Regions from separate parts of the Paenibacillus apii genome, predicted to be linked through region 3. Evidence: riboswitches for the same ligand, from Rfam matches in the RefSeq annotation. Region 3 holds a riboswitch; each other region holds the start of a gene.

Evidence for each region. A riboswitch is a leader RNA that binds a small molecule or an ion and turns the genes downstream of it on or off. The one in region 3 is predicted to bind cyclic di-AMP.
Region 1: linked by a shared signal. The riboswitch ahead of G5B47_RS17375 (KamA family radical SAM protein) and the one ahead of G5B47_RS24035 (3D domain-containing protein) in region 3 are both predicted to bind cyclic di-AMP.
Region 2: linked by a shared signal. The riboswitch ahead of G5B47_RS24565 (C40 family peptidase) and the one ahead of G5B47_RS24035 (3D domain-containing protein) in region 3 are both predicted to bind cyclic di-AMP.

The regions. Positions count from the first base shown of each region.
Region 1 covers NZ_JAAKGU010000008.1:166,266-173,059, reverse strand. The annotation lists gene G5B47_RS17390 (response regulator transcription factor) at 1-307, shown strand, start outside; gene G5B47_RS17385 (sensor histidine kinase) at 297-1,649, shown strand; gene G5B47_RS17380 (SHOCT domain-containing protein) at 1,665-1,883, shown strand; partial or broken gene G5B47_RS26205 (IS3 family transposase) at 2,047-2,167, opposite strand; gene G5B47_RS17375 (KamA family radical SAM protein) at 2,384-3,499, opposite strand; cyclic di-AMP (ydaO/yuaA leader) riboswitch at 3,626-3,767, opposite strand; gene G5B47_RS25380 (mannitol dehydrogenase family protein) at 3,848-4,444, shown strand; ZMP/ZTP riboswitch at 4,529-4,608, shown strand; gene G5B47_RS17365 (phosphoribosylaminoimidazolecarboxamide formyltransferase) at 4,668-5,831, shown strand; gene G5B47_RS17360 (MerR family transcriptional regulator) at 5,794-6,252, opposite strand; gene G5B47_RS17355 (aldehyde dehydrogenase family protein) at 6,467-6,794, shown strand, end outside.
Region 2 covers NZ_JAAKGU010000019.1:12,681-19,474, reverse strand. The annotation lists gene G5B47_RS24575 (hypothetical protein) at 1-751, shown strand, start outside; cyclic di-AMP (ydaO/yuaA leader) riboswitch at 971-1,112, shown strand; gene G5B47_RS24570 (C40 family peptidase) at 1,133-1,600, shown strand; cyclic di-AMP (ydaO/yuaA leader) riboswitch at 1,942-2,085, shown strand; gene G5B47_RS24565 (C40 family peptidase) at 2,091-2,582, shown strand; gene G5B47_RS24560 (GNAT family N-acetyltransferase) at 2,844-3,344, shown strand; gene G5B47_RS24555 (c-type cytochrome) at 3,448-3,804, shown strand; gene G5B47_RS24550 (4a-hydroxytetrahydrobiopterin dehydratase) at 3,897-4,184, opposite strand; gene G5B47_RS24545 (hypothetical protein) at 4,401-4,694, opposite strand; gene motA (flagellar motor stator protein MotA) at 4,894-5,697, shown strand; gene motB (flagellar motor protein MotB) at 5,681-6,484, shown strand; gene rluF (23S rRNA pseudouridine(2604) synthase RluF) at 6,599-6,794, opposite strand, start outside.
Region 3 covers NZ_JAAKGU010000017.1:10,774-17,567, reverse strand. The annotation lists gene veg (biofilm formation stimulator Veg) at 1-31, opposite strand, end outside; gene yabG (sporulation peptidase YabG) at 189-1,088, opposite strand; gene rsmA (16S rRNA (adenine(1518)-N(6)/adenine(1519)-N(6))-dimethyltransferase RsmA) at 1,182-2,066, opposite strand; gene rnmV (ribonuclease M5) at 2,066-2,614, opposite strand; gene G5B47_RS24035 (3D domain-containing protein) at 2,774-3,931, opposite strand; cyclic di-AMP (ydaO/yuaA leader) riboswitch at 4,211-4,444, opposite strand; gene G5B47_RS24030 (TatD family hydrolase) at 4,642-5,412, opposite strand; gene G5B47_RS24025 (HD domain-containing protein) at 5,440-6,726, opposite strand.

The DNA of each region.
Region 1 (6,794 bases), on a different contig from region 3:
CGCCCAAGGACGTTTAACGATGGATTTGGAACGTTATGAAGTGAAAATTCAAGAGGAGCCCGTTTCCCTTACACCCATGGAGTTTAAGCTGCTGGAAATTTTGGCAAAGCATCCGAAGAGAGTGTTCTCGCGTCTTGAACTGGTTAACCTTAGCCAGGGTCACACCTATGAAGGATTTGAGCGAACCATCGATGTTCATATCAAGAACATTAGGCAAAAAATTGGCGATGACCCTAAGCACCCTGTATTTATCGGTACGGTCTTTGGGGTGGGGTATAAATTTTTGGTGAGTCCGGATGCAAAATAGAGGTGGATTGAGCAGGAAGCTTCTTGTATCACATGCCGGTGTAGCTCTTTCTGCGCTTCTGTCTATTGTCCTGCTTGTCAATCTGGTAATGAACATTTCGTTCAATCAGTATCAGGAAAACCAGCAGCAGGAGGAAATACAAAGGTTACTTGACGATCTTAAAGCTGCTTATAATGAATCAACCCGTCAATGGAATGCGAATGTTTGGATGCTCATTTCTCACCAGGCGATGATTAGTGATTATATCGTTCGTGTTTATGACAATGACCACCGCTTGATTTGGGACACCAGCCAAATGGGGATGCAGGGACAGGCGTATTTCAAGCCCTTGCAAGACACAATCCAGAAAACAATCGTAAAAGGCAATCAGCAGGTGGGAACATTGGAATTTCAACCCATGAACGAAACGTCCAAAAGCTTGAATCAGCAGTTTCTGCGCATGTTTAATACGCTGTTATGGGCAGCATTGGTTCTCGTCATGGTCGGGACGTATCTGTTTAGCCGATATATCGCCAAAAGTATTAGCCAGCCTCTTTTAGAGATCAAAGATATCGCTTTAAGAATGAAGGAGGGAGATCTCACCTCCCGAGTTGAAGGTTCAAATCAAAATACGGAGATCTATGAGGTGGGGCGAGCTCTTAATCATTTGGCCGAAGGACTGGAAAAACAAGATCAGTTAAGGAGAACACTGACCGCTGATGTGGCACATGAGCTGCGCACGCCCTTAACGACGATACAAAGCCATTTGGAAGCCTTTCAGGATGGCATCTGGGAACCTTCGCCGGATAAGCTTCAAGTGTGCCATGACCAAGTACTGCGCCTGGTCCAACTCATAAGTGATTTGGAAAATCTGGCTGCTGTAGAGAATCCTATGGTTCAGCTGAAGGCGGAGATCGTATCTCTTAATGAAGTTGTACATGAGTCGTTAAATACAGTATCCAGTCAGTATAGGCAGAAAGGACTTTCTGCTGACCTGATAAGTAAAAGTGATGTGTGGATCACCGGGGACCGCTCCCGGCTGGTTCAGGTATTCGTGAATCTAATAAGCAATGCATATAAATACACGAGCTCAGGAAGTATTCATATTGAAGTATCAAAGGAAAAAGCAGAAGGCGTCGTCATCGTATCCGATCCCGGGATGGGAATCACTGAAGAGGAACTTCCATATATCTTTGAACGTTTTTACCGCGGGGAGAAATCAAGAAACCGGAAGACAGGCGGAGCGGGAATAGGACTTGCCGTTGTAAAAGCGATTGTAGATGCTCATTCCGGATCTATACATGTGGAAAGTGAGATTAATAAGGGGACAACCGTTCGTGTTCGGCTTCCCATAATTCGATGAAGGGATGAGGCAAAAATGATGATGGGTTATGGTTTTGGGTTCGGAATGTTTGGATTAATCATCAATTTTCTTTTGATCTTGGGTGTAATTTATTTGGTGATAAGATGGGTAAGGGGAGAAGGAAATTCACGTTACAATAGCAACACTCCAGAAAGAATCTTGGACGAGCGATTTGCAAGAGGGGAAATCACAGAAGAAGAATATTTTCGGATGAAGAGTATTTTGCGGGATTAAAAAAAGGAATTGGACTTACGCTGAGATTTAATTAAGACCTTTCACTGAGTTCAAGGGACTGACCCCCGTTTTTGAAACAGGGATCAAATGACCTTGAAAGATTAAGCAGCCAATCGCCGGAAATCCACTGGTAACTGGTATTCATTGTACAGGTTAACCCTTAGAGATAGAACGCTTTAGACTTTAGCGTGGAATGAAAAGACTCTATGGGGGTATTATCAACGGCGTTCCCTTCTGGAGATGCTAATGGTAATGCCCTTCTCCTTTACAGCCGCCGAACATTCCTTTTGTTTCTGCTCTGGATTTATTTCCTCGCCATTTTCAAAAGTCCATATTCACGATGTTTTCTCATTTAAAATCTCACACAATCACGATCAGTAATTACTAAAAAGGTTGTAGTCCTTTAGTAACTTCATCATTCTTCCGCTTGCTGATTTAACTTTTTTTAAACCAAAACCCTGAACCATTTGTTTAATAAACCGGTATTACAACTAAAAAAATTAGTGAAAAATCATTTCATTGGATTTCAATATCTCTTTACTTCCTGGAAGGTCATCGAACCATTCGGCTTCTTTCGGACAATCGAGGATCATAAACTTCCCGTACTCATTAAATTTGGATTGGTGATATTTAAGATAAGCTTTCCCATCCTGTATTGCCAGTATTTCAATCTTTCCGGAGGAGTGGCTCATGGAAAGCCGAACTCTTTTTCCAAGTCCGGAAGTCCGTGCTTTAGCCTGTTCAACAATGTTGTAAACTTGCTCAAGAGAGAGGGTGAAGTCCCGGTTTCCGGCAACCGGCCGGTTCACAAAGAAATAATAGGGGGTCACACCAGCCCAGGAAAGGCGGTCGAGAAGTTCGCCCAGAACTGCTGGATCGTCGTTGATACCCTTCAGTATCGGGGTTTGATTGACGACGATGGCGCCGGCATCATGAAGAGCTTTAAAGCCTTTTTTAGCTTCGGGAGTAATCTCATGGGGGTGATTAATATGAGCCATGATATAAATGCGTTTGTCTTCTGTGGAATAGCGGCGAATCAGATCCAGCAGTTCCCCATCACCGTAAATACGCATGGGATTGAAAGCGGGCATTTTGGAGCCCAGGCGTATAATTTTGACATGCTCGATGCTTCTAAGACGTTCGATGATGCATGCCAGTCTTGAGGTAGAGAGGATAAGACTGTCCCCGCCTGTCAGCAGGACGTTATTAATTTCTGGATGACCAGAGATGTAATCAAAAGCTGCGGACAGGTTGACCACAGCCTCGTTGACGTCATTTCGGAAGAGACGCTTCCGGAAGCAATAGCGGCAGTAAGCTCCGCATACTTCCGAGACGAGTAGAAGAGCGGTTGTCGTGTATTTGTGCTGACACCCCGGCGCCACATAATTGGCCTCTTCGTCTGAGGAATCCCAACGCCCGTACTCATGCAGCTCGCCTTTACTCGGAATGACGAGTTTCCGAAGAGGGTCATTAGGATCCTCCCAGTCGATCAGGGAGAGGTAGTAGTCATTCACCCGAAAGGCGAACGTGTCAGCAATTTGCCGAAGTTCTTCTTTTTCGACATCGGATAACATATCAACTTTGTTCAGATCCATTATGTACTTCACCTTTTTCACCTCAAACACTCCTTCGATTCAGGGATTTGCTTGAGGGGGAGCCATTGCGGCACAATCCTTCCATAGTCAGACAAGAGGATGAAAAAAGAGACCCTTGGTAAGGGTCTCTAATTATTCAAGCAGAAAATTAGACCCATCCACTGCTGACGAGGTTAGCTGACGGACTCGGGTAAGATGGTACCCTACATTCCCAAAGGGAATGATTCGCCCCAAAAGACTGGTTCCCCCGCTTTTCAACACATGGTTGAAAACTAAGCGTGGGTAAAGTATAACCCTGGCCCCTCGAAAAAGTCAAAACTTTCCTTGGTAACAGTCTTAATCTCCTCGATTTCAATCCGGGATAGCTTTATGGTGGATAACGTATCGGCGATTCATTTGGATCATACCGGGGAAGTGGCGGAGGCGGTTGCCGGTGCGGAGATTGTCACAACTGCTGTAGGTCTTTCGGCACTTAAAGATATCGCGGGACCCATTGCCCAGGGGATTGAACTTCGGCTGCAAAAAGAAGGAGGCCAGGGGAAGCCTCTGCATGCCATTGCCTGTAAGAATGGAAAAGGAAACGGCCAGCATCTAAAGAATTCGGTGTACCGCCATCTGACTCCGTCTTTTCAAGAACTTGCCGATCGGCGGATCGCATTTCCCAATGTGATGATGGATCGTATTGTCCCTGTCAAAAAAAACAAAGACCCGTTGGAAGTCCTCGTCGAACCCTATAAGACCATGATTCGCTTAAAGAAGTATACGCAGGCCAATCCACTAATCGATTTAGAATATAAAGATAGTGTTTCTGAGCAACCAGGGGAAAGGGGGAATAGACCAAGGATGCCAAAAGCGGCAGGTACCGAGCCGAAGCCTGAGCTGGTTGATTTATTGATTCGAATGGAACAGTATATTGAGCATCAGAATCAGCACTGGTTGAGAAACGAATTTGAGAAGTTTAAGTGACCAAGAGTTTGAAAAGCGCCACATCGAGAAATGGCAAACCGAGCTTGCTTTTTTAGGAATATCTGGATATAGTTAAAGTGAAATTTTGGTGTGTGCAACTGGCGTAAACGTGGTGAACCACGAGGAAGCACACAGAATAACAGCCGTTCGCCTGGGCAAAGTATTTGGACTTAAGTTCAAATACTTTTTTATTTTGCGAAAATCTGAAAGGGGATTAATTTAGATGGAGATTGCTCTACGGTATGGCATGAACCCGCATCAAAATAAGGCGAAAATATACTCTAAAGGAACATTGCCCATAAAGATATTAAATGGTGATGCAAGTTACATAAACATTTTAGATGCATTAAATGCTTTTCAGCTTGTTCGGGAACTTAGGCGATGTATCGGTCAACCGTCAGCAGCCTCGTTTAAGCATGTAAGTCCGGCTGGTGCAGCTGTTTATTCCCCGTTAAGTGAGTCACTTGTCAAATCTTATTTCGTAGAAGGTCTGGAACTGTCTCCTTTGGCTACTGCGTATGCAAGAGCCAGAGGGGCGGACCGAATGTCTTCGTTTGGTGACTGTGCAGCTTTTAGCGATCGGGTCGATGTGACCGTAGCGAATTTACTCAAAAAAGAGGTCTCCGATATCATTGTTGCGCCAGGATACGATGAGGATGCATTGACACTTCTCAAAAAGAAAAAGAACGGAAAATATCTCATCATAGAGATCAATTCGGACTACATACCTGATCTGATCGAAACAAGATCTGTGTTCGGTATCACGATGGAGCAAGAACGAAATGATATAGAGATTTCAGAGGAACTCTTTAAGAACATTGTAACAACACAACAAATAATTCCCGATAACGCCAAGAGAGATCTTCTCGTTGCTCTGATTACCCTCAAATATACTCAGTCCAACTCCGTTTGTTTTGCGTTGGATGGCCAGACAATTGGAATTGGCGCAGGGCAGCAATCACGAATTCATTGTACACGACTTGCAGCGGGAAAAGCGGACAATTGGTGGCTAAGGCTGCATCCGATTGTACACCAAATGGATTTCTGTGCTGGAATCTCCCGTACGGAGGTAAATAATGCGATTGACGGCTGGATTAATGAGGACTTTACACCTGCCGAAGAAAAACAGTGGACACAATATTTTAACGCGGTACCTGATCGGCTTACGAAAACTGAGAAGCAAAATTGGCTAAGAGGCTTAAAAGAAGTTTCCTATGTTTCCGACGCTTTTCTGCCTTTCCGTGATAATATTGATCGAGCTGCTCAAAGTGGAGTCAGGTACCTGGTTCAAACCGGAAATTCACTGCGTGATGATCAGGTCATAGAGGCAGCAAACGAATACGGAATGGTCATGGCCTATTCGGGTATCCGATTGTTTCATCATTAAATTTAAATACTTCAGTATCAAGTTTGTTCTGTGCTTCATTTAAATCTTTTTCATAGTTAGCTTTTTTGTGCTCAATAAGAGCCAGTTGTGCCTCAATCTCGTGTTTTTTGGCTAAAAGTATTTCTTCTTGATTTAAGACGATGGAGTACTTCTCTCTCAGTTCCATTTTATCTTCCCTTGAGAGGCCGAGATAATGGTGAATCATGTCAATTCCCATTCCTGTGCTTCTCATACATTGAATCATTCTCAATCTCATAATTTGATCATCAGAGAACAGGCGGATATTATTCTTATCTCGCGCTATATTTTGCAGCAAACCGATATCTTCATAATAGCGGATTGTTGGTTTGGGCAGGTTAGTTATTTTTGATACTTCCTTAATTGCGTATTTTGGTTCGGTTCCATAAATAAATTCTTCCATAGTTCTCTCCTATATCACTTTGTTCAAGTTACTTGAATGTACAAAAATTACGATAACACATGAATGGAAGAAGAACAAGTCATGGTTATTAGAGTTAAATAGATGATAGTTTCCACAAAAATTATTTTTAATAATATTTGACTTCAAGTTACTTGAACTTAGTATAGTGAATCACGAAGCAAGTAATCATGAATATCGCATAGGAGGTAAATGGATGAACAGGAATGCAGTAATGAAACTTATTGACAAGGTATATATCAATGGAGAATTTGTAAAACCCGACGGAACGGAGCGAATGGATATTATCAATCCGTCAACAGAAGAATTAATTGGGCAGGTGCTGTTGGGAAATGAAACAGATGCCAGAAAGGCGATCGCAGCCGCGAAAGAAGCATTTAAAACTTTCTCACGAACATCAATTAAAGAACGGGGGCTAATGCTACAACGGATACACGACGCAATTCTGTCAAGGGCTGCTGATTTAAACCAGGCGTGCATGGAGGAATATGGTGCTACAGCTAAGGCAGCAGAATTTAGAACTC
Region 2 (6,794 bases), on a different contig from region 3:
GCTCTGGGGGTATTTTCTGTACCGCTTCGTAAGGTCCGCCGTCGTTCCCGCGCTTCTGCGGTACCCTTCCGAGAATGCCGGCGGCAGCGCGATAGGCAGGCTGCTGTATTATATCGACGCCCAATTCAGCCTGACTTCCGAGCCCGACGTGCGGCGCTGGCTGTGGACGCTGCTTGTTCTGGCGGGCGTGCGCCTGCTGGCGACGCCGTTCATACGAGCCGGACTCCTGCATGAGCTGCATCAGGAGAGCAGGGGCGAGCGCGGGCTGTTCTTTTTTCCCGGCATGAAAAAATACGGTCTGCCCGTCCTGCTCTTCAGCGCCGCTGAATGGGCCTTGTCCCTTCTTCCCCTATACTGGCTTCTCCCCGAGGGGCGCAGACTCATCCTGTCCTCCTACTGGGAGCCGGGGCTGCTCCTGAAGCTGCTGCCGTTCATTCTCGGATGGCTGCTCTACGTGTTTATCATTCGCCAGATTCTGCTGTATATGCAGTTCGGTTATACCGCTGGCGCCGGGCTATTCGCTTCCCTGCTGACGGCCCTGCGATGCTTCCTCCCCGCCGCGGCGCTGCGGATTCTGTTCAGACTCGCGGGACTGTTGATCTTCCTTATATGCGCGGTAACGGGGATCCTCTGCCCCGGACTGCTCGCTTTTCTCATCAGGCAGCTTGCGCCTCTCCCTTCCACCCTATTCGCTTTGTGGGGGCTGGCGGCGCAGTATCATCTATGGCGCGGCAAAACGAAGGTTTCCTAAATTTATATACCGAAGCAAGCAAAAAGAGTTCAAATTCCGTGACAGGAATCCGAACTCTTTTTTATTTTGATATTTTCCAACATTTCGTCCTCTGAAATAAATTTGCCAAACCGCAAATCCTCTGCTACAATGAGCCTTGTGCTAAGGTAACAAGTTTGTAATCATTTTAAACTATTTTGTTATTTTGTCGTATGATGATAAATCAAGTCGATTGTTCTGGTGCATAACTAGCCAAATTCCCGGGCACCGGGGAGCGGGGGAACCATTTTTTTGGGTGAATTGATCTTGTAACCAAAGAGGTCATAGGGAACCTTCAAACCGAATCCTTAAGCTAACCACGCAGGCATTGGAAGGAGAACATAAGCTTTGAAAGGTCAACATATCAAGAAAAAACTCGCAGCCGCTGCGCTGGGCCTTGTGATGGCTTTCACCTTGGGTACAGGAAGCGCTTTCGCAGATTCGAAAATGGACACGGTCATTGCAAAAACTTTGGGAACCTCATATAAAACCGGTGGAATGAGCACAGCCGGTTTCGATTGCTCCGGATTTACCAAATATGTATTCACCAAATTAGGACTTAACATTCCTCGTACATCCAAAGCGCAATTCAAAGTGGGAACCTCCGTATCGCGCAGCAAACTGCGATCGGGAGATCTTGTCTTCTTCAATACGCTCGGCAGCGGCGTTTCCCATGTCGGCATTTATGTCGGCAATGGCAAATTCGCGAACTCCTCTTCTTCGCGCGGCGTAACCATCAGCTCGCTTAACCAGTCCTACTGGGCCAACCGTTATGTCGGCGCCAAGCGTGTCATGAACACCAAAGCCTACCAGGCGGTGGCTTACGATTGATTATCCTGCCCGGAATATGATCCAGATCATCCGTTCCGGGTTCTTCCCTTTTTCCTGTATATAGTTTAGCTACACTTCATTCGGCGGCTTGAAACAGATTTTGCAAAAATCGGCGCTGAAAAATTTTTTTTAGCATAAAAACGCGATTTTTATCCAGGGATTTCAAGCGAATTCTGAAATGTAAGCGCTATAAAATCGAATTCTGCTATGTTAAAAGTGATTGCCAAGCAACAAAAGGTTTGTTACAATAAGCGCTATAAGTTTATAGTAACATTTTTGTAATGAATATTAACGTTTTGACGATAAATTTGTCATGATTTATAGGACATAATCCGAACACTATATCGTATGTGCCGAGTTCCCTAACCATTAGGGAAGCGGGGGAACCATCTTTGGGTGAATTGACCTCCTGTCCAATAGAGGGGTCATAGGGGACCTTCTACCGAATCCTTAAGCTAACCTCGCAGGCATTTGGAAGGAGTCAATCTTTTTGAAGAAGAAGTTGGCAGCAGCATTCCTCAGCTTTTCCATCGTTCTCACACTCGGAGCAGGCAGCGCCTTTGCGGATTCCAAAATGGATAAAGTGATTGACGACGCCATTGGAACCAAGTATGTATCCGGCGGCACGAGCACAAGCGGGTTCGATTGCTCCGGATTTACCATGTATGTATTCAATAAGATAGGCATTGATCTGCCGCATCAGTCGGGCTCCCAATTCAGAATGGGAGATGCGGTATCCCGCAGTGAACTGAGAGCAGGCGATCTTGTATTCTTTAACACCACGGGTAAAGGCGTTTCCCATGTCGGCATTTACGTCGGCTCCGGTAAATTCGCCCATGCTTCGTCTTCGAAGGGCGTTACCATTACTTCCCTGAACGACAGCTATTATGTCAATCGTTTTGTTGGCGCCAAACGGGTTATGGCCTCCAGTGCCTATCAATCCGCAGCCGTTGATTCCGTAGACAATGATGATGTGCAGTAAGAGTGACCGCAGAACCCCTGCCTGGCTCAGCCCCGGCGAGGGTTTTTGTTTTTTTATAAGAACTATTAAAGTTGTTACTTGTATAATACCCCCTCCTGGATTCGTCAAACACGCCATTTCCCCCCGGCCATAACTCCTGAAATCACCTGCGCTCCCATGCTCTCTTTCCGGGCTGCAAAGTTTTTGCGTCGAAATCGCCTTTTTTTGTATATAATTTAATATATAGGTTTCCCTTACCGGGGAGAGGAGGTCGCTGAACGAATGATTAGCTCCAACGTCATCTTCCATGTCGGGCCCATGACATCTGCGCATGCCAGAGACATCTGCGGTTGGCATTACAAGGCGCCCTACAATATTTACGGCTGGCTGTCCTGGGATCAAATGGAGGCACTCGGCATTGAGTTCGGGGACCCGCGGATTCGGAGGGAGCAGTATGTCTCGGTCTTGAACGAAGAGAACGAACTTTGCGGCTTCGCCCAGCTCTTTCCAATGGAAGGCACGGTGCGTCTTGGCATCGGCATGCGTCCCGATTTGTGCGGGCAAGGCCTCGGCCATTTGTTTGTCGGAGCGATTGTGAAGGAGGCGCTGAAGCGCTATCCCAGCCGGGAGATCGATCTTGAAGTTCTGACCTGGAATCAAAGAGCCATCCGGGCCTACCGCAAAAGCGGCTTTACGATCACCGACACTTACGAACGCCGGACGCCAAGCGGTGAAAAACCTTTTTACTGCATGGTCTATGATAAGTCCTTCCTTGAAAGCTAAGCCCCGCCGCCCATCGTTCAATTTTTTGACACAAACCCTATGATAACGCTTTACCATCCGTTATAATTAGAGGAGCAGCTTACACAGGGGAGGACGATTGGGGATGCAAAAGTGGATCATGAGCGGATTATTTTTCGCTGCCTGCGCCTTCGCGGTTATCCTGATGTTCACTCTGCCCGGAAAAGAGCAGGTCTCCGAGCAGAACAATGAGGCCATGCCAAGCGTTACAGCCGATCCCGCCAAAGCCGAAGCGACCGTAAAAGCCAACTGCATCACCTGCCATGGCGATCAGCTTCAGGGCGGAGTCGGACCGAATCTGCAGAAGATAGGCGGCGAGAAAACGGCCGAGCAGATTTACAGCATCGTGACCAAAGGACGGGGACAAATGCCATCCTTTAAGGATAAGCTGGCCCCCGAGGAGATTGCCCACGTCGCCATGTGGCTGTCCGAGCAAAAATAAGCGCCGAAACAACAATACGCCGCTGCGCGGAAGGCTTCATGCTTCCCGGCACAGGGGCGTATTTTTCATAACATTCTTCTCTTGTCGTCTATTTAACGGGTCTTCTCGAACGCCTCATTAAACTCATGGGCTTCACGCACGTCAAGCGCGGTAATGCCGCCCTCCTCGTTTGTCGTAAGCCGCAGAATGACCGTTTTATAATCGATTGTGATATGCGGATGATGGTCGAACGCCTCCGAGATGGCAGCCACCTCGTCCACGAATGCAATGCCCTTCATAAAATCGTTGAACATGTATTTGCGTACGATGGCCCCGCTGTCCAGCTTCCAGCCTTCCAGCCTGCCCACCTGCTCCTGCAGTTCTCCCTCAGTTAATAACACTTTATGTTTCCTCCTTAAAAAAGCAGCCGTTTAGGTTCCATTCGCCTTCCCGTTAAACAAAACATCCCTCAGGTCTTACGTCCAAGGGATGCGCCAGGAAAAACGCTTATTTTCGGTTTAATGTATTCTTGAATCCCGGCAAATATACCTCAGACACTACCAATTTTAACATGGAGGGAGGAATGCGGCAAATCCGGCGTTGCTGCTTCTTCCTGCCTAGATCAACGAAACCGATTCCAAATCTTCTTCACCGACCAAAATATTGATGCGATGCGCATCCTTGTCGTATATGACGACGCCGCTGCCAACCTGGATTACCGCCTCATTTCCGAGGGCATAGAATAGATCCTCCGCCAGCGCTTCCCATACTTCGAGCTTGGACTCACGGGGCAGCTCCTGCCATTCGTCCGGTTCCATTTCGAAAAAAAGATAACTGTCCGGTATACGCTCAACCGCTTTGGTCAGGTCTCGTAAAATATCTCCGTAATCTCTTCCATGCTTTACACCCACCGCTATCACTCCGCTTCATAAACAGATGAATACCCTTTCCTCATCCATTATAGCCTAAATGCCTTCACAAAAAAGGGCCGGCTGTCGATAAATAAGAATAGACATAGTTGTTCTCCGCTAGTAAGCCCGCCGCCCATTCAAGGATGATAGACGCGGCATTCGCGAGATCACTTTTAATACTCATGGACGAGGTGTACAAATGCAGATTTCTTCAATTATTGGCCTAGTGCTCGGTATAATTGCGGTGGTTTATGGCATGTATCTTAAGGGAGCGCCGCTCATCGCCCTCAAGAACCCCGCCGCCTTTACCATCATTCTCGTAGGTACCGCAGCATCGCTGTTCATGGCCTTCCCGATGTCGGAAATCAAAAATGTGCCGAAGCTGTTCAAAATTCTGTTTATCGGCGGGAAGAAGCTGATCGATAAGGGAGAGGTCATCACCATGTTCATGGAGTGGGCCTCCATTACCCGGCGCGAAGGCCTGTTGGCGCTTGAATCGAAGGTGGATGAGATTCAGGATGATTTCTTGCGGAGCGGCATGCGGATGATCATCGACGGCAACGACCAGGAGTTTGTCCGGGATGTGCTGCTTGAAGATATCCATGCAACCGAAGAGCGTCATAAATCCGGCGCGCTGATCTTCTCTCAGGCGGGTATGTACGCGCCGACACTCGGGGTGCTTGGAGCCGTTATCGGGCTGATCGCCGCCCTGGCGGACATGAGCGCGATGGAGAAGCTGGCACACGCTATCGGGGCGGCCTTTATCGCTACGCTGCTCGGTATTTTTACCGGTTATGTCCTTTGGCATCCAATGTCCAACAAGCTGAAGCGGCTGTCCAAGCAGGAAATCCAGATCCGGATGATGATGCTCGAGGGTCTTCTGTCCATCCAGTCCGGCGTATCCACCATTGCGATCAACCAGAAGCTCTCCGTGTTTCTGACCCCTGCAGAGCGCGCCAAGCTGAACCAGAAGGAAGGTGGCTCCGGTGAGCAAAAAGACTAGACACGAAGACCATGAGGAGCACGCCGACGAATCCTGGCTCCTTCCGTATTCCGACCTGATGACGCTGCTCGTCGCCCTGTTCCTGGTACTGTACGCGATGAGCGCGACGGATGCAAAGAAATTCGAGGAGATGGCGCAGGCATTCAGCTCTGCTCTCAACGGGGGTACGGGCGTGCTGGATAATACATCCATGGCGCCTACCAATAGCGATTTGGATTCAGGCAAATCCACAAAGTTGAACACGATCGCCGAAAAGAACACCACCGAGGCCGACCTCGCCAAGCTCCGTCAGAAGGAGCAGGAGGAACTGGAGAAGCTGAAGAAGCAGTTTGACCAGTATATCAAAAACAACGGCCTGACCAACCTGCTCAGCACGAAGCTGAACCAGTCGCAGCTGTTGATTACGATCAGCGACAACGCGCTGTTCGCCTCCGGCCAAGCTATCGTGAAGCCGGAATCCCGGCAGCTCGCCAGATCGATCTCGCAAATGCTGCAGCAGTTCCCCGATTACGAAGTGGTCGTGCAGGGGTATACCGACAACATTCCGATTTCCAACAGCGAATACTCCTCCAACTGGGATCTTAGCGCTAACCGGGCGCTGCAGTTCATGAAGATTCTGCTCGTGAATCCTTATCTGAATCCGGAGAAGTTCAGCGTCATTGGATACGGGGAATACCATCCGATTGCCGATAACTCAACCGCCGCCGGACGGGCGAAGAACCGCCGGGTCGAAGTGTCCATTCTCCGCAAATATCAGGATAATAAGACTACACTGCCCGCCAAATGACGGCAAGACCTTGTAACCTCTACTTTCTTTAAAATAAAAGAGCTGCTTTCGCTTCCCGTGCCGGGGCCGAAAACAGCTCTTTATTTATATTCCGCCTTGATTCGCTGGAGTCTTTTACTGAAGCTTGTACCTTAGCATTTCGCCCAGCTCCTTCTTCTCGGCCGGGGTAAGATCGCGCCACTTGCCTGCCGGAAGGTTTCCTAGGCGGATATTCATAATGCGAATGCGCTGCAGCCGCCGCACTTCATAGCCGAAGGCGCTGCACATCCGGCGGATCTGCCGGTTCTTGCCTTCGGTCAGAATAATCCGA
Region 3 (6,794 bases):
GTTTAATTTCCAATAGCGCGTTATTAGCCATTGCCTGACGACCACCTCTTTCCTTGTCCATTATAACCCGTTTAGTATCATATGTCAAATCAAACAGATAATTATATTAGATGGTAATTATGTTTGTCAACGATATTTTTTTGAACAAAATCGGGTGGACAAGAACAGAGCTTATAAGGCCGGACTTTTTAAATGGCAGAAGGCGTCACTTTCAGCGTGGAAAGATCTTGCAGACGCGGCATGCCGATCCGCAGGCTTCCGCGCGTTTCAATGCCGCCAAGCCCCTGGCTGCCGCTGATTGTATTATGCAGCACGTCGCCGAGGTTGATGGTTTCCCTGACGGAGGTCAGAGCAGCCTTGGCCGCGATGTACACCGGGTCCAGAGCATGGATCAGGATACGTCCCGGCGAGCTTGCAAAGTTCGCCCCGGCCCCAAGAAGCGCTTCAAAGTGCGACTGGCAGGCCCCGGCGACAATTGTCAGCGCGTCGTAGTGGCGTTCGTAGTCCCGGGCCACACGAATTGCGGCAACGAAATTTTGCGAATTTTTGTAGCTGTTTAAACTGTGCAGATCATAGGTTTGCAGCGACTTCAGCACACCGTCATGACCTGTGACCACTACGATGTTGGGACGGACCCTGGGCAGCAGGCGGTACAGAACCGACGCCATCTCAGCTTCGCGAACATGATATCCCTCGGCCGGAATTCGCAGCTGCTCATACAGGCTGAGGCTCTTATTCAAATAACCCGGATCACCGTCAAGATGCAGCACCTTGCCGGGAAGCTCAAAGTAAGAGACTTCCTTCGGCGTCTGCTCAAACAATCCCATCCCATGGCCGACGCCGAACCGGCTGGGCTCCTGCCGGTCCTTTCTCAGCTCCGTCAGCGACTCGGCGGCTTTGATCCGCGCTCGTTCCCCCCGCTCCGTCTTGGCCGTGGCCGGCACCTGAACCAGATCGTTTAGCGGAGAATCCGCCAGCAGCCGAAATTCGGTACCTTTGATGATGGCCTGATTTCGCGTCATATACTCTACTCGAAAAGTCACATCACCGCCATAAGATCTTCGAACGACCAAATCCCCTACATTCACCAGAACATCACCTCTACCCCATCGTATGGGCAAAGATAACGGATGGTTCATCATTTGGCCGCATTACTTAATAGGAAATTCAATCAGGAGGCTCTACACGCGGCCTGCATCAAACAGGACATCGCTAAGGCGCGCATACTCCGCAAGGCTCAGTGTCTCACCGCGGCGCGAAGGTTCAATTCCCGCCTCGGCCAGCAACGCTTCCAGCGCCTCTCTCCCCTCACCCGGAAAGAAGCGGGCTTTCAAATTGTTGGATATGGTTTTGCGCCGCTGCGTAAAGGAGGCTCGAACGACATCAAAAAAGTGCTTCTCGTCCTTGACCTCCACAGGCGGACGCTCCCTGATCTTCAGCCGGATCACCGCCGACTCCACATTCGGCTGGGGAATAAACACCGTGTGCGGCACCGTGCAGATCAGCTCCGGCTCGCTGTAATACTGCACGGCAATGCTCAGGCTGCCATATTCCTTGCCTCCCGGCATAGCTGCCATCCGCTCGGCGACCTCTTTTTGAATCATCACGACAATGTTCGAGAGCGGCAGCCTCTCCTCCAGCAGCTTCATCAGAATCGGGGTCGTCACATAGTAAGGCAGATTGGCGACCACACTGACCTTGCTGACTTCCGCGAAATCTTCTCTGAACAATTCGTGCAGATCGACTTTAAGCACATCGGCATGCCGTATATTGACATGGGGATACGGGGACAGCACATCCTGCAGAATCGGGATCAGACGCTGGTCGATCTCTACAGCCGTTACGGCGCCCGCCGACATCGCCAGACGCTCGGTCAACGCGCCGATGCCGGGGCCGATCTCAAGAGCGCCCGTACCTTCATTCAGGTCCGCCGCCTCTACAATTTTATTTAAAATATTCTGGTCGATGAGAAAATTCTGGCCGAGACTCTTCTTGAACGAAAATCCATGGGCCGCGATAATCTCCTTCGTCCTTTTTGGGGATGAAATTTCTTCCCTGCCGCTCATTAGAATTGACCTCCCTGCTCGATTTGCCTCACCGCAGCTCCGAACTCTTCGGGCGTAATGCCGAACATCGCCAGCCGCTTGTACAATTGCTTGCCGTTGCAGTAACCGATGCCCAGCGCATTCCCAAGCGCCATTCTCCGCTGCGCGGCATGGGGATGCACAATCATCCCGGCAGCCAGAAGATCATCCATTCCAATCAGCACCGGTGCCCCCTCAAAGGACGAATGCACATGCTTAAGCGCATGGCGGATCGCCTCCGGCGATGCGTTCTCGACGCCGATATCGCCTTTTAGAGTGGCCTCCTCCTCCGGAATAAAAGCATGCTTGCAGCCCGGCACTTTCGACGAGACAATCTTGCGTATCCGTTCCCCCGCATGATCCGGATCGGTCAAAATAATAACGCCCCGGCGCTCGGCCGCCAGAGCGATCTTGGCGATGACCCGACGGTCCACCGCCGAACCGCCGGTCTCGATCGTGTCGGCATCGACCGCCCTTTTGACGGCGGCGGTATCGCTTTTGCCCTCGACGACAATCAATTCTTTAATCATGATTTATCTTTTCCTCCCGAAGCGGCCTTATCCCGGCCTGCTGCACCAAAACATAAAAGCAAAAAAGAAGAGGATTCGCTCCTCTTCTTTCCGGCTTAGAATTATATAAGTGACGAGCTTACATCACTATAGCGTATTGCCGCCATTTTTGCAAAATGATTAATCCAGCTCCGGTCTAACCGGACCGATTACGTAAACGGCACGCGATTTGCGGCCGAAACTGCGGGCATGGCTCAGTGAATCATAGTAAACGTCGATCTTATGTCCTTTGATGGCGCCGCCGGTATCCTCAGCGCGGCGGAATCCAAGTCCCTCGATGTACACCCACCAGCCGATCGGAATCACACTAGGATCCACAGCTATGGTCCGTCCTTCCGTTACGCGTGTTCCGGAAGCAGTACGCGTGCCGATTCCCGGTTCCTCCGAAGAATATGCCGTCATCGAAACGTTCTTGATCAGTCTTTTGTACTCGAACTGCACGCCGGCTTTGCTGGCAACATTGCTGCTTCTGACATTGGTCTTATTGGAAATGGTGCTGCTAACGGAAGATACTTTCGCTACTTCGGCTTTGGGCAAGGCTTTCGTACCTACGGCGATTACTTTATCCTTGGTCACCGTCTGCACTTCTTTGCCGACCATGCGCATCGAGACAAGCTTGCCGTCCTGATATGTCTTCTCAATATGCTGGATGATGGCGCCAGGCTTGCCGGCCTGTGCTACTCGTACGGTCCCTACGGTCAGGGAGGGGTCCGCCGTCTTGATAACCCGGAAAGGCAAGCTCTGGGTCCGCTTCACAACCTGCTTGTTGATGCGGATGATCTTGACTTCCGTTTTGGCGGAGATTGCGGTGTCTAGCGAAGGAAAAACCTTGTCGTGAGCATTCAGCGTAATGCCCAGACTATTCATGGCCTGACCGATCGTATCCTCGGTCGTGTACAGCGTTTTGGTCTGTCCATTTTCAGTCAGAGTGAGCTCCTGCGCCCGGTCAATTACAATCCGGTCACCGTCTTTGATCTCGTCGTCAAGACCCGCAGATAGTTTGTCATACGGTTTCAACGAGATGGATTCTTGGGCCAGAGCTGCGCCAAGAAGCGCTTCGCGCGTATCCAGCGTGCGAGTCTGCCCGTCTATCTCTAAAACAATTTGTTTGCTGCTTTGAGAGTGTACGTAGAGAAAAATAAGCAGCGCGATAGCTACCCCGATTACGCCTGCAAGTGCCCAGGTGCGCAAATTAACCTGTTCAAGACGTAGCCGTAATGCATAAGACCTGCTGGATGATTGCGAATCATGGGATACTTCGGGTTGGAATACGCCCATCATCTACATCCTCCTTACATAGTCCGCCCGAACCGTAAAGCGTACTGCAGGTTCAAGGCAAAACTACAAGAGATTGTCACAGGACACGATACTAATCGCGGCTTCTCGCATCCTGCTCATAAATCGCCTGCCCGGCATGGCATTCTCAGCCTGTTATATAACAGTTCACAGGCCGACCGCGTTTAAGTCAAACAAAAAGAAGCCTAGGTAAAGAGTCTGAATCAGAGGACTCTTTCGTGGCTCCTTGGAATGTCCGAATAAACGGCCAAAGCACGAGGTTTCCTCTCTTACTTGCGCTTACGGGGTTAGCTGTCGGGTTCGGACGAAAGAGAGACGCCCTATCTCGGGTCAACCGCTCATGGCGATTGCCTTCAAATTCACCCCAAAGACCACGTGAAGAAATCAAATACAGCCTGCAACGCCAACCTGTTGTAGTTATGTAAGGCTATCGGCATACGGCAAAGCGATATTGGTTCCCCCGTTCTCCATACGGAGACTCAGCGAGACGATTTATGATCAGCGGCTGTCACAGTAACAACAGCTCACTTCACTGACAAGATGATATCCTGTTTCGATGCATGTTGTAAAGCACAGTTCAACCAGATAAGCGCAAAAAAAAGGTTAAATTATTGTAATAAACATCCGTTTTTATGTTAAAAAACTTTAATCCTTCGTTCATCCTCACTTTTTTAACCGTTTTTCTCCCGTTTTCACAATATACCAAATAATTCCAGTGAGTTTTTATACGTAATTTTAGCTATTTCTTCCACTTTAATTCCTTTTATTTCCGCTGCAGCTTCTGCCACCAACCTGACATGAGCACTCTCATTTCGCTTGCCCCGGTAGGGGTGCGGAGTCAGATATGGGGAGTCTGTTTCAATCAGCAGACGGTCCAGCGGAACCTGTGCCAACACCTCTTTCGGCACCCGCGCGTTCTTGAACGTGATCGGCCCTCCGAAGGAAAGATAAAAGCCCATATCCAGGCACATTTTGGCCGTCTCCCAGCTGCCCGAGAAGGAATGCATGATCCCCCCGATTTCCGAAGCCTTCTCTTCGCGGAGAATGCGGACCACATCTTCATGGGCATCCCGGTTATGAATAATAATTGGCATCTTCAGCTCCCGAGCCAGCCCGATCTGCCGACGGAACACGGTATGCTGAACGTCTTTGGGCGAAGTATCCCAGTAGTAATCGAGCCCAATTTCTCCGATAGCCACAACTTTGTCATGGCTGCAGAGCGAGGCGATCCAATCGAGGTCCCCGTCCTTCATATCAATCGCGTCCTGCGGGTGCCAGCCCACCGCCGCGTAGATAAATTCATACGATTCGGCCAGCTTCATCGTGGATGGAATCGTTTCCCGGTTGAAGCCGACATTGACCATTTTGCTTACTCCCGCTTCTACCGCCCGCGCAATCGTTTCCTCGCGGTCCCCGTCGAATTGCGGAGCATCCAGATGGGTGTGAGTGTCGAAAAGCTGCATGTCCACTTCCCCTTTCCTTGCTGTTTTTTAGCGAATTTCAAACAATTCTTTAATGGAGTCAGGCAGCATTGGAAGCGCTCTTTCCAGCTTGTCCTGCGGATAGTATAAATGATAGCGCCCCCGGTGAATTCCGCTGATGGAACGCACGATATCCGACACCTCGGAGATTTCGCGAAGCCGTTCCTGACGATCCAGCAGAAGAATCTGCTTGCCGTGAAAGCCCTCTCCCGGACGGAACACATCATAGGGTAAATCTGTCGGAAAATCAATTTCCAGGTCGTATTCGGGGTGCAGTCCGGCTGCGGCGAAGCTGCGGCGAATTTCGTCAATCGTTTCCATATCAAGGCTTTCCATCTCTACATATTTATACAGTTTACGATGAATAAAGCGGCTGCACAAGTCGCTCAGCAGTTCGTCGGATTCGGAGGTCCACTGCATAAAAGTCGCCTGCACAAGCGCTTCATCCAGCTGCAAATACTGCTGCACATTGATTCCGCCACGAAACAAATCAGTCAGCGGCTCAATCATAAAACGGAAGGAATAGCCTTTCTGAAACAGCTGCTTGGCCCGGCGGAACACCTGCCGCAAAATAATTTCTGAGCTCCGCGTAACCGGGTGAAAATAAACCTGCCAATACATCTGGTAACGGGACATCAGATAGTCCTCAATGGCGTGCATCCCCGATTCCTTCACAACTACCCGCCCATGATAAGGACGGAGAACCCGCAAAATACGATCGATATCGATCGTGCCGTAGTTAACCCCGGTGTAATAAGCGTCGCGAAGCAGATAATCCATCCGGTCGGCATCAAGGGGACTCGACACCAAATTGACGACAATGTCATGCTCATATTTTTTACAAATAACCGAGGCAACCTTCTGTGGAAAATCTTCCTCCACTTCCTGCAAAATCTCAGTAATTCCGGTGTCTTCCAAAATAATTCGGCATGTCCAGTCTTCATGGTTCATTTGAAAAGCTTCTTCTATTGAATGGGAGAACGGTCCGTGACCCAAATCATGCAGAAGCGCCGCGCACAGCGTAAGCAGCCTTTCCTCGGGAATCCAGTCTTTATACCCGCTGCGCTCAAATTGGGAAATAATGCGACGTGTAATCTCATAGACCCCAAGCGAATGGGAGAACCGGCTGTGTTCAGCCCCGTGAAAGGTCAGATAAGTGGTTCCTAGCTGGCGGATGCGCCGCAGACGCTGAAATTCCTTCGTATTAATGAGTCGCCAAATCACGGTATCCTGCACATGGATGTAATTGTGAACCGGATCTTTAAATACCTTTTCTTCCGTAAGCGGCTGCTGCATGTAATCAGCTCCTTAAGATCGGTTTTTCTGATTTATTTTTTAAAAAAAGATGATTTCGTCAGTTTTTG